Regions from separate parts of the Cytobacillus sp. FSL R7-0696 genome, predicted to be linked through region 3. Evidence: riboswitches for the same ligand, from Rfam matches in the RefSeq annotation. Region 3 holds a riboswitch; each other region holds the start of a gene.
What was found. Region 3 has a riboswitch for cobalamin ahead of MKX29_RS19035 (ribonucleoside-diphosphate reductase subunit alpha). Riboswitches for the same ligand answer to the same signal wherever they lie in the genome.
Positions count from the first base shown of each region.

Region 1: linked by a shared signal. The riboswitch ahead of MKX29_RS03345 (hypothetical protein) and the one ahead of MKX29_RS19035 (ribonucleoside-diphosphate reductase subunit alpha) in region 3 are both predicted to bind cobalamin.
Region 2: linked by a shared signal. The riboswitch ahead of MKX29_RS20770 (acyl-CoA dehydrogenase family protein) and the one ahead of MKX29_RS19035 (ribonucleoside-diphosphate reductase subunit alpha) in region 3 are both predicted to bind cobalamin.
Region 4: linked by a shared signal. The riboswitch ahead of MKX29_RS06380 (ABC transporter substrate-binding protein) and the one ahead of MKX29_RS19035 (ribonucleoside-diphosphate reductase subunit alpha) in region 3 are both predicted to bind cobalamin.

Region 1 is NZ_JBBOWA010000001.1:644,194-647,406, forward strand. Features, by position in the region: gene prpD (2-methylcitrate dehydratase) at 1-491, opposite strand, end outside; gene mmgD (citrate synthase) at 508-1,629, opposite strand; gene MKX29_RS03345 (hypothetical protein) at 1,574-1,849, opposite strand; cobalamin riboswitch at 2,013-2,215, opposite strand; gene MKX29_RS03350 (MarR family winged helix-turn-helix transcriptional regulator) at 2,444-2,887, shown strand; gene MKX29_RS03355 (MFS transporter) at 2,905-3,213, shown strand, end outside.
Region 2 is NZ_JBBOWA010000001.1:4,061,023-4,064,235, forward strand. Features, by position in the region: gene MKX29_RS20765 (YhgE/Pip domain-containing protein) at 1-823, shown strand, start outside; cobalamin riboswitch at 1,108-1,292, shown strand; gene MKX29_RS20770 (acyl-CoA dehydrogenase family protein) at 1,493-3,160, shown strand; gene MKX29_RS20775 (NAD(P)-dependent oxidoreductase) at 3,175-3,213, shown strand, end outside.
Region 3 is NZ_JBBOWA010000001.1:3,682,833-3,686,045, reverse strand. Features, by position in the region: gene MKX29_RS19035 (ribonucleoside-diphosphate reductase subunit alpha) at 1-1,925, opposite strand, end outside; cobalamin riboswitch at 2,091-2,268, opposite strand; gene MKX29_RS19030 (heavy metal translocating P-type ATPase) at 2,800-3,213, opposite strand, start outside.
Region 4 is NZ_JBBOWA010000001.1:1,211,277-1,214,489, reverse strand. Features, by position in the region: gene MKX29_RS06385 (hypothetical protein) at 390-1,169, shown strand; cobalamin riboswitch at 1,223-1,402, shown strand; gene MKX29_RS06380 (ABC transporter substrate-binding protein) at 1,510-2,472, shown strand; gene MKX29_RS06375 (FecCD family ABC transporter permease) at 2,438-3,213, shown strand, end outside.

The DNA of each region.
Region 1 (3,213 bases), 3.0 Mb from region 3:
CGATTTAAACTATTATCTAGCGCTAATATTCCTTGAATTTCATGAGCCTTGATCATCATTTCCAGGACTTCAATCATTTTAACTGGCTCTTTACCCACTGAAAGACGTTGCCTACTTAAATAATCTGCAACTGCCAAAATGCCACCAAGGTTGTCAGAAGGATGCCCCCATTCAGCAGCTAACCATGTATCATTGTAATCCAGCCAGCGAATCATACAGCCAATATTAAATGCACCTCTAATAGGATCTAATTCAAATGATGTACCAGGGACTCTTGTTCCATTAGGTACAACCGTTCCTGGCACAACAGGACCAAGTAGTTTGGTACATTCAGGATAATCAAGCGCTAATATTCCACAACCAATTGTATCGAGCAAGATATAATGTGCTGTGCGATAAGCCTCTTCACTTGTTATTTCATAATCCAATACATAATCAGCAATTTTCGTTAAAATAGCATCGGTTTCAACCTTTTCATTCGTTTTCAGCATTTACTCGTACTCCTCCTCAATTTGGTAAGGTATGGCGTGCACCTGAATAAATGACCCGCGGTCTAAATAAGCGATTGTTTTCATGCTGTTCAATGACATGGGCACATAAACCAACCGTTCTTGCACTAAAGAAAATCGGTGTGTAAAGTGGGATAGGAATCCCTAACATGCCATAAACCGGTGCGGCATAATAATCTAAATTAGGGTATAGCCCTTTCTCTAGCTCCATGATTCTTTCTCCTGCTTCACATTTTCGAAGCAACGAATCATCTCCATGTTGTATGGATAACTCCTGTAGAGCTTCCTTCATCATTAATGCTCTTGGGTCCATTTTTTTCATATAAACTCTATGACCAAAGCCCATAATCTTTTCTTTTTTAAATAGTTTTTTATAGAAGAGGCCTTCCAAGCCAGCGACACTTTCCGCTTCATTCAACATGTACATAACCGCTTCATTCGCACCGCCATGCAAGCTACCTTTTAAACTTGCAACTGCACCCGTTAACGCTCCAAATAGATCGGATTGTGTAGAAGCAATTACTCTTGCTGTAAATGTTGAGTTTGGCATTTCATGTTCACTATATAAAAGTAATGACTGGTCAAATACTCTTTCTTCTAAATCGGAAGGTACTCTACCAGTTAACATATAGAAAAAGTTGGCACTATACGATAGGGATTTATCCGGTTCAATTCTCTCCAGACCTTGTAATATACGATAACTGTTAGCTACAATTGTCGGAACTCCTCCAAGTAGGCGATAAGCTCTTTCTTTATTTGCTTGCTTCGACCTATCTTCTAAGGTCGTATCATATCCAGCCAAGCTCGAGATGCCAGTGCGGAGCCCATCCATTGGATGTGTTCCTTTTGGCAAATGAGTAAAAACCTCCATGACGGCCGTCGGTATTTCATAATAGGACTTTAACGTATTAGCTAATGAAGTTTTTTCCTCGTCTGTTGGTAATTGATCTTCTAGAAGTAAATGGATAATATCTAAATAGCTTTTCGTTTTTGAAAGTTGAATTAAGTCATAACCTTTTATGACAATCTCTCCATGAACAGTATCTAAAAATGAGATGCCGGTCTCAGAAGCTATGATTCCCTCTAACCCTGGTATATACTTCTCCTCCATGCTCACAATCATTTTCCTCCCATCCAATTACATCATGCCTGACAATGCTGTAAGCCCTTTCAGCATTCCTTAAATATATTTGGATCTTCTCTTCTTCTACAGAGAGTGTTCGGATGTCTTCTTTATACTGATCTAATACTTTTCTTAAACTATAACTCTCAGCAGAATAGCTGTTCATCATGATCGTTGATTTCATTATGTTCACATAATAAGGAACGGTTCCAAACAAAGCTTTTTCCTCCGTTCTTGCTCACCTTTTTACCATATCAATCCATTAAAAAAACAACTTCTAGAAAGAAGTTGTTAAGTTCAAACGAATACTAAAATAAACATGCGACTTTGGCATGTATTCATTACCCGTACTTAACACCTCCTATATCCACGTAGGAATTGATGTTTACACTAAACAGGCAGGTCTCCTGGCTTATGGTCAACATGATACGAAACCTTCCCATCTCCAATTTTAGGAAACAGTGGTATCTTTCATATCACTCGCAAATACAGTTGCGGGACAGCGACGGAATCCAACCGTACTTCCCTTTTAAGTAAATAGACAAGCTAGCATTCTATTTACACCTATTTTTGAAAATATTAAGTTGTTCTATTTAAATATATCAATATTTTAGAAAATTGACAATTATTTTCTTAATCGCACTACTTTTCACTTTAAAATTAACACTTTTTATTATAACAATTTAAATGTCGCCTACAAACATATCTTAAAAGAAATACAATTTTAACATAACATTTACCATTTTACAGAAAAAAAGCTATCGCCCATAGACAGACAAGACGGCTTTTTGTTATAGTATATTAGTTACCATTGATAACTATTTTAAATGAGGTGAATATTATTATTGCTAGCCAAAGGTTCTTTCATCACTTTATGATGCTTTATCGCCCTTTTGAGAATAGACTGAACAGCTTATTAACGAAACATCAATTACAACGGGCACAGTGGACAATCCTTTATTATCTCTACCATTTTGGTCCAACAACTTTAGTAGAGATTGCTGCGTATCAAGGTGTTGAAAAGCCAACAGTCACGAGGACAATAAATCAGCTTGAGGAATATGGATATGTAGAAAAAATCCCAAGCATGGATAAACGTGAAAAGAAAATGAAAATAACGAACGAAGGTGAGCACATATACAAAAAAATCCGCATTCCGATTGATCAGTTCGAAATGGAAATATTAGAGGGAATCACACCTGAAGAACAAGAAGAATGTATTCGTATTTTTGATATTATTAAAAGCAATTTGTAAGGAGGAAGAAAAAGAAAATGAGTTCAACAAAAGAAAAATTATGGACCAAGGACTTTATCACCGTTTCTTCCGTAAACTTTTTTCTAACATTAGTGTTTTATTTATTAATGGTTACGATTGCCGTGTATGCCGTTGAAGCACATCATGCAACCGCCAGCCAAGCTGGCTTAGTTACTGGCATATTTATTATAGGAACATTGGTAGGAAGATTGTTTATAGGTAAATATATTGATCGTATTGGACGGAAGAAGACTTTAATCATTGGCTTACTATTATTTAGTTTATCAACAAGTCTTTATTTTATTGAAATTGATGTCAATTTCTTA
Region 2 (3,213 bases), 380 kb from region 3:
AACAATCGATCTGCCTGAGGTAGCGGATAATCTAGAACAAGCAGCAAATGATGTAGACCAAGTAGTTGTTAATTATAATGAGGTAAAAACACAAATCAATCGTGCTCTGGAGCAGATACCAGATAACCAAATTTCAGATAAAGAGATAAATAAATTATATGAAAGTAATGCGGATAAAGAGGTAATTGATCAATTGGTAGAAACCTATAGAGGGACAAAAGCTGCTCAAGAAGTTCTACTACTAGCCAAAGATAACCTTACAGACATGGTTGAACCGCTATCAACCTTTAGTCAATCAATGAGAGAAGCAGCAGGTAACCTTCGTGCAATATCATCTAATATAGACGAATCTATTCTTCAAATTGACATTGATGAAGGGTTAAAACAATTGACATCTGGTGTTGAAGAAATGGTATCTAACTATAATCAATTCCACCAAGGGTTACTTGCTTATACAGGCGGTGTTTCTGAATTAAGTACATCATATAGTGACATCCATGAAGGAATTAGCGGTTCTCTATCTGGAGCTGAGCAACTAACCAAAGGAGCTGGCTCGCTTCATAATGGAACTGGACAATTACATGATGCAACTAAAGACATTCCTGATGAGGTGACAAAAGAAGTGGATGAAATGATATCGCAATATGATAAATCTGATTATGAGCCAATTTCTTTTGTATCAGATAAAAATAATGAAAAGTTGGAACTAGTCCAATTTGTCATCCAAACAGATAAGATTAAAATTAAAGATAACAAAGAAGATGTAAAAGAAACAAAAGATAAAGTAGGATTCTTCGAGAAACTTCTTAACTTATTTAAGTAAACTTGAAAAACACGCCACTGCAATCTAGGAGGCGTGTTTCTCTTTTTGGTGGTAAATTTATATAAACCTTTCATGTTACATCAAACGATCGGTCAAAATGAAGAATTAGGCTTTCTTCTACTCGGGTTGTAGGAGTGGATTTAATCAATGACTCTAGCTTATATTGTGGTTGGAAGAAAAATGATAAAGAGCCTAACTTTTTCATCATTTTAAGCTGAGAATACATATTCTAAAAAATAAATTGTAAATTTTCCGAAAAATTGATATATTGTTAGTGTGAAACTAAATAAGCTAAATAAACAGGTGCTTGTTCATCAAGCTTAAAAGGGAAACCGGTTAGACTCCGGTGCTGTCCCGCAACTGTATTTGCGAGCGGATTGTACATAACCACTTATTCATTATTGAATAGGGAAGGAACAAATCCGCCACGACCATAAGCCAGGAGACCTGCCTGTTTTAGCCAACATCATTACCTACGCGGATAGGGGGTGTTAAGTGCGGATAGAAGAACATGTATATTACTCAACACATGTTTATTTGTTTGTCCACTCGTTACTTAACAACTTCTTTTAACAGGAGTTGTTTTTTTTTGAAGGTGGTTTGCTTCTTGCTACTGATTTGAGCAAGCGCTCAATCAAAGGAGATGGAAAGATGTAAAGGGAGTGCACGATGGCGAAGCTAAAAAAAACGCTAGAAGAAAAGGGAGATATTTTTTCTCCTGAAGATTTTCTTGAAGAGGAACAACTCATTGCACAAACGGCAGAATTATTTATTAAGAATGAAGTGTTGCCCCAAATAGATTCATTAGAAAAAAAGAACTATGAAGTGGCTAAGAATCTGTTTCAAAAATCAGGGGAACTAGGTCTACTAGCTATTGATGTACCTGAGGATTATGGCGGGTTTGCACTTGGTAAAAAATTATCCGGGCTTATAGCTGAAAAGATAGGATACGGTGGGGCTTTTAGTGTTTCGTATAATATTCATGTAGGTGTTGGCACATTACCGTATGTTTATTTTGGTTCAGAAGCACAAAAACAAAAGTATTTACCACAACTCATCTCCGGGGATTGGATTGGTGCTTATGCCTTAACGGAAGCAGGAGCTGGATCGGACGCACTTTCACCGAAAACAAGAGCTATTTACAACAGCAAGAGTGATAGTTGGATAATAAATGGGGAAAAACAATGGATTACCAATGCTCACATAGCAAATGTGTTTGTTGTATTTTGCCAAACAAATGACGGGATGACTGCTTTTATTGTTGAAAAAGACATAGCAGGCGTATCTATTGGTGCAGAAGAAGAAAAGATGGGTATTCATGGATCATCAACAGCTACTCTTATATTGGAAGATGTCGTTGTGCCATCCGCTAATATACTAGGAGAAAAAGGAAAAGGTCATCAAGTTGCCATGAATATATTAAATCTTGCTAGATTGAAGCTAGCTTTCTCGAATATTGGCACAGCTAAACAAGCCTTCAACTTTTCTCTTAGCTATGCGAAAGAGAGACAACAATTTGATAGAGCGCTGGTTGAATTTACGTTGATACAAGAAAAATTAGCTGAAATGGTGACATCTATTTATGCAAGTGAAAGTGCCGCTTATCGCACAGCAGATATGATTGATCAAGCTCCAACAGATGAAGGAATCACCTCTTTAAAAGCATTCGCAATGGAATGTGCCATAAACAAAGTACGATGCTCTGAAATGCTTGGGCATGTAACAGATGAGGCCGTTCAAATTCACGGTGGATACGGTTATATGAGAGATTACGATGTTGAGCGACTATATAGGGATGCTCGAATCAGTCGTATCTTTGAAGGAACAAACGAAATCAATCGCTTAACCATAGCAAAAAACTTACTTCACAAACACTCATCTAAAGATATCACAATCAATACCCCTACACCATTACACCAAGATAGAAACAGCCAATTTATTGAGTTAGGAAAAGAACTGTTATCGCTGTCTTTGGAAGCGGTTTCAAATGCAAAGATTGATATAAATAGGGAACAGCAGTATGCACGTCTTTTAGCTAATATCATCACAGAACTATACACAATGGAATCGACTTATATGCGGACATCAAAACTGCAACATCGAAAACAAAATCAAAAGTGGAAAGATTTAGCGACTGATATTATATGCGAACAATGCTTTCAATATTTGAAACAACAAACGATTAGCCTGATTTCAGCAGCGATACTTGATGAAAAAGAACGATTCGTTGCATTCGCAAACATTGAAAATTACCAAATCCCACTCTACAGCAATCTGTTATTGAAAAAAAGGCAATTAGCACAAATACTTATTGATCAACCAAAATTACTGAAATGAAGGGAGCTTAAATGATGGGTGAGAAAATCGGTTTTATTGGTTTAGGGAATATG
Region 3 (3,213 bases):
TTTTTCTCTTCTGAGTATTGCTTGTTGAAGATTGGATCAATACTCGGTGTGCTACCTGCAATTAATGCAGTTGACGCATTAGGTGCTATCGCTTGTAAATAGCCGTTTCTAATTCCTTTTGCTTTCACTTTTTCCATTAGTCCTTGCCAATCAAGTTCGCTATCACCATTCAGGTAATCTCTTTTTTCGAAATAGGCACCTGTATGCCAATCTGAACCATTGAATGCTGGGTAGGCTCCCTTTTCCTCAGCTAGATTCATAGAACTTTCAATCGTTAAGTAAGCAATCTTCTCGTAAAGTCGGTCTGCAAATTCTAATGATTCAGGGCTTTCCCAAACGACCTTATTAGTAGCTAATAAATGATGCCAGCCGAAAGTACCTAAGCCGATCGCGCGATATTTTTTATTCGTTAACTGCCCTTGGATAACAGGGATTTTATTAATATCAATTACATTGTCTAGCATTCTTACTTGAATAGGAATCAATCGTTCTATGACTGCTTCATTCACTGCTTTGGCAAGGTTAATAGAAGACAGGTTACATACGACGAAATCACCAGGTGTTTTCTCGATGACAATTTTACCATCTTTTGTATACTCTTCTACTCTTGTTGTTACACTTTGATTTTGAACGATTTCAGTACAAAGATTTGTGCAATAGATCATGCCAGCATGTGCGTTTGCATTCATACGGTTCACTTCATCCCGATAGAACATAAATGGTGTTCCCGTTTCTAATTGACTGCGCATGATAGACTTCATAATATCGATAGCAGGAATTTCCTTCTTCGATAGCTCTTCATTATTGACGCATTCTAGATATTTCATTCTAAAAGTACCTGCACCAACTTCTTCATCATAATAATCTTCTAATGAGAAGCCCATTTTTTGTCGAACTTCATGTGGGTCAAATAAATACCAGTTACTACGCTCTTCTACTTTTTCCATGAATAAATCAGGTAGACAAACACCGGTAAATAAATCATGTGTACGTAATCTTTCATCACCATTATTTAACTTTGCATCAAGGAAAGAAAAGATATCCTTGTGCCAAACGTCTAGATAAACGCTAATTGCTCCTTGCCTTTGTCCAAGTTGATCGACACTTACAGCTGTATTATTTAGCTGTTTCATCCATGGAAGCACACCAGATGAAGCGCCTTTGAATCCTTTAATCATACTGCCTCTACTACGAATCTTACCTAAATAAACGCCGATTCCACCACCATTTTTAGATAGTGCAGCAATGTCTGTATTACTGTCATAAATCGAATCTAGACTATCATCAACTGTTTCGATAAAGCAGCTAGATAGTTGTCCCCAGTTCTTACCTGCATTGGATAAAGTTGGTGTAGCTACAGTCATAAATAAGTTACTCATTGCCCAGTAAGCTTCTTTTACTAATTGCAACCGATTTTTTTCTTCTTGATGCATAAGAATCATTGCAATAACCATCCAGCGTTCTTGAGGCAACTCAAAAATTCTCTTTTGGCGATCTTTTGCTACATAACGATCGGTAAGCATTTTAATCCCGAGATAAGTAAAGAGCTGATCTCTTTCAGGGACAATTTCTTTGCCTAATTCATCAATTTCTTCTTTTGTATAACTAGATAATAAAATAGGACTATAAATCTCAAGATCACTTAATTGTTGAATTAAAGTATGAAAATCACCATAGGCCTGGCCACTGTACCCTCGGTTCTCCGCTGCTTGTTGATAAATCTTCTTTAAATATAAATGGGCAGCCACATATGTCCAATCAGGTTCATTAACATTTATGTAAGAAAGACATTCTAGTATTAACTGATCATAGAAACTATCTAACTCTAAGTGATTTAATTGTTCCGCACGCTTTTCTAACGCACTAATTGGTAAGTTGTTGAATTGTTGATATAATTGTTCAAAATTGACTGTCGTATCAATCATTGTTTTCAAATTTCTTCCTCCTTCAAACTATTTCTATCAAATTTAGGCATAAAAAAAACCGCCCCAGTTACACCTTGAGCGGATCAAACGACAGTATAAATACAAGTGTACAATAACACTCTTTTCATCAACTGTCGTTTCATCTTCTCAAGCCCCGAAGAATTGAAACTTATGATTAAGAAGGCAGGTATCCTGGCTTGTGTATCAATCTACTAAGAGCCTTCCCATTCTTTCAAAAGAACAGTGGTTTCCTCTTTTCGTCACACTTACAGTTGCGGGTACAGCTCCGGCTTATCCGGATTCCCATTTTAAGTCCATTTGGACTCCTTCAACCAATTACTATATGTAGTTGTCGAGAAGTAAAAAAATAACTATATATTGTATCTGAGATTGTATGAGTAATCATATCACATCATTTCATAGAATACAATTTATTTCTTTTATCTAAATTTAAAATATACGTTTCGTTCTTTTAGCGGTAAATTTGAGACCATAATAAATAATAGCATTTCTTATTTGTGTAAAAAAGTCTTGAAATCCATTAAAAATTGTTCAAGCTGACCAACTCTACTTTTTTACCTTCAAACGAGTAAGCTTAAACCAGAAAAGTAATAGTTTTTTGGTAAATAAATTAAAAAATCGCAGAAGTATTGAAATAAATTCAATGGTGGTAAAGTTGTGGGTCAAAAAATCTATATAAGTATATGCCATATTAAAAAGAAAATAATTTACCTCAAGGGACAAATTTTTTTATCCATCTCCTACATACCTTCTATAAAAAGAGAAAAACAAACTAACTATTTAATTAGCTTGTTTTTCTCAATCAGTTTTTTGATAGAATGTTTTATAGAAATTCATACGTAACTTGTCATCTTTATCTTACACGTTGCAAACGAAGTGCATTTAATACAACGGACACAGAGCTAAACGCCATCGCAGCACCTGCTAACCATGGTGCTAAGAAACCCGCAGCTGCAATAGGAATACCGATTGTATTATAACCAAACGCCCAAAAAAGATTCTGTTTAATATTACGAATGGTTTTTTTACTCATCATGATTGCATCGGCAATACTATTTAGATCACCACGCATAAGTGTAATGTCTCCTGCTTCCATGGCAATATCTGTTCCTGTACCAATAGCCATGCCGATATCGGCAGTTGCTAATGCTGGGGCGTCGTTAATACCATCTCCTACCATCGCTACCTTTTTCCCTAGACTTTGCAGCTTTCTTACTTCTTCTGCCTTCGTTTCTGGTAAGACTTCTGCAATGACTTTTGATATACC
Region 4 (3,213 bases), 2.5 Mb from region 3:
ATTCTTTAACTGGGAAAATCATGATTTTTTTAAAGTAATATATGGTTTAAAAGTTAAGATTGTATGCTAATCCATTAGTTATTTTCATAGTATGTGTTAGAAGTGGAATGTTATCATTGGTTTGATACAAAAAGGCTTTTTTAGGGTATGAACAAAATTCAGGAATTGAAATAGTTATTTTGTAATGTTTTTTTAATAATCGTATTTCCTTATCTTTGCTAAAATGAAATGGATGAAATGAAGCATTGTATCGGTTGTTTATGATTGACATGTAGTTAGTATAAATTATTGCAGTAAAACGAAATAGTGTGTGGTATGAGGGTAATAACTAAGGTGGTACTATTGAATTTGCTCTTCGTCTTTCTATTTTCAGTTCGGAGGTTTCTAAATTGCGAAAGAAAAATCATAGTGTTCGAGATCTCATCTATATCTTATTAAACGAAAAGGACCAGTCCGTTATTTCTTATGGAATTGAATTTTCTGAGTTTATGCAATCATTACAGAACAGGACTGGGCATCTTCTATTAGTGAAGCACCAGTATGATAATGGGGAACTGAATGTACATACCATGTTTGATTGGGTGGCTCATGAAGACCTGCCAGCACTCATAAACGAAGATGTTTATAGTTATGGTGATTTTTGCTGGATAGATTTCGAGGAGGAAGAATCGTTAAATGAATTGCCCGCTCAAGCAATTGCTGAGCTCCTATATCTTAGTCATGTAAAGGAGCATTTAAAGAAACCTTTCTATAACCATTTAAGCAATCGTTATTGTTATTTAGCGCATGATGATGGTTGGTTAAATAAGGTCTATTACCGAGACTGGCAGGACTTTTACAAAATGCTTGGCGACGTTGCTGCTATGAAGATGGAGCATTTAAAAGTAGAAAAATCTTTATTAGGCCTAAAAAAGAAAAAAACATATCCACAAGTTCCAGAAGGCGCGTTAAGGGCATTAAGAAATTTAATGAAGGAAGGCCTGGTGATTTCTTTTGAACAGAGTGAGCAGACACGTACAAAAATTAATATACCGCTCTGGACAGTTGGAGATTTCGCTAATATGGATGATATGTATGATGAGTTCGAAGCAATGAGGAAGGAAGCCACGCCAGACGCGAGATTGGTTTTTGATAAAAAACTGAAAGAATGGCAAGTAACTGATTCATAAAAATAATAATGCACCACAAAATATGATAAGGTATAATAAAATCGACAGAAAATTGTAGATTTAAGGAAATAGGTGTCAATTTTTGACTTAATAGGGGAAATTGGTGTAAAACCAATGCGGTCCCGCCACTGTAACTGGTTAATAAACAAAGACAACTGCTATATAGGTTCTATAGGAGGAGCCTTTGATTATAAACCATAAGCCAGGAAACCTGCCTATCTTCCATAAACACTGTAACCTACGAGGATAGGGGGTGTTTGGTAAGGCTTCTTTGTCGTGATTATTCCTTCCAAACATCTCCTACTACTGGGGATGTTTTATATTTTAAGGAGGGTCAATCATGAAGAAATGGTATTTATTTTTAGTCTCGATTTTACTATCAGCAGGTATTCTTGCTGGATGTGGGAATGACACAGCTGAGCCGAAGAAAGATGGAGAAGAGAAGGTTGAAGAGAGTACTGAAACTAGCGCTTTTCCTGTAACATTAACGGATGCTGCGGATCAAGAAGTGGTGATTGAAGAGGAACCAGAAGCGATTGTTTCGTTAATCCCGAGTAATACTGAAATCGCTTTCGAATTAGGGTTAGGTGAGAAGGTAGTCGGTGTATCTGATTTTGATAATTATCCAGAAGAAGTGGCTGATATTGAAAAGATCGGTGGACAAGAATTTAATGTAGAAGCAATTATTGCTTTAAATCCAGATGTTGTATTAGCACATAATTCAGGAGCGCATAATAGTACTGAAGGCTTAGATCAATTAAGAGATGCTGGTATTCCTGTTCTTATTGTCAATGATGCACAGAATTTTAAAGAAGTATATGACTCCATTGAAATGATTGGTAAAGCAACAGGAGCAACAGAAGAAGCAAGTCAAACAGTTGAGGGAATGAAAACCCGTTTGGCAGAAATCGAAGAAAAAGCAAAGTCTGTTGAAGAGAAAAAATCTGTCTTTGTTGAAATCTCTGCAGCTCCTTCTTTATATACTGCCGGTCAAAAAACATTTATAGATGATATGCTCAATTTGATCCAAGCGGAAAATGTAATTGAAGAAGAAGGTTGGCCACAAATTGACGAGGAAGCTGTCATCGAAAAGAATCCTGATGTGATTATCACTACATACGGGTATTATACGGAAAATGCGGTAGAAACCCTTTTAAGTCGAGAAGGTTGGCAAGATGTAACAGCCGTTAAAGAGAAGCAAGTCTATGATGTGCACTCTGATAAGGTAACTCGTACAGGTCCTAGACTTGTAGAAGGAGTAGAGGAGCTTGCAAAAGCGATTTACCCAGAAGTATTTAAATAATAGAGGTGTTGCTTATCTCTGTGCGTTCGTTTTCTTATGTGTAGCAATGATGATGGGGATTTCTATAGGCACTGTTTCAGTGCTACCGTTAGATATATTCAATATCATTGGAGCGGAAATCTTACGTTTACCGATAAGTAATGATGTTAATCCAATGCATAGTAATATTGTTATGAATATTCGCTTGCCTAGAGTAGTATTGGCGGGCTTTGTCGGGGCATCACTTGCAATTGCAGGTGCTGCCTTTCAAGGTTTATTAAGGAACCCTTTAGCCGACCCTTATACATTGGGGGTGTCTTCAGGAGCTTCTGTTGGTGCTGTATTAACGATCTTTCTCGGTTTATCCATTCCGTTTGTAGGCACCTTTACTTTACCGTTATTTAGTATTACAACAGCTTTTCTAACGATAATTGTTGTCCTTTTCTTTGCGCGACAAATTGATCGTGGCATGAGAGTAGAGACAATCATTTTAACCGGTATTATCTTCAGTTCTTTTCTAGGTGCATTTATTTCCTTAATGATTGCTTTAACGGGGGATGAACTGAGACAGATTATTGGGTGGTTGTTAGGAAGCGTATCGATGAGAGGTTGGGACTATGTTCAAATCATCCTTCCTTTCTTTATCATTGGGTCTGCGATGCTCATTGCCAATAGCAAGGAATTAAATGCGATGTCATTCGGCGAAGAAAGAGCTCGTCATATCGGGGTAAATGTACAGAAACGTAAGATGATGGTCTTAAT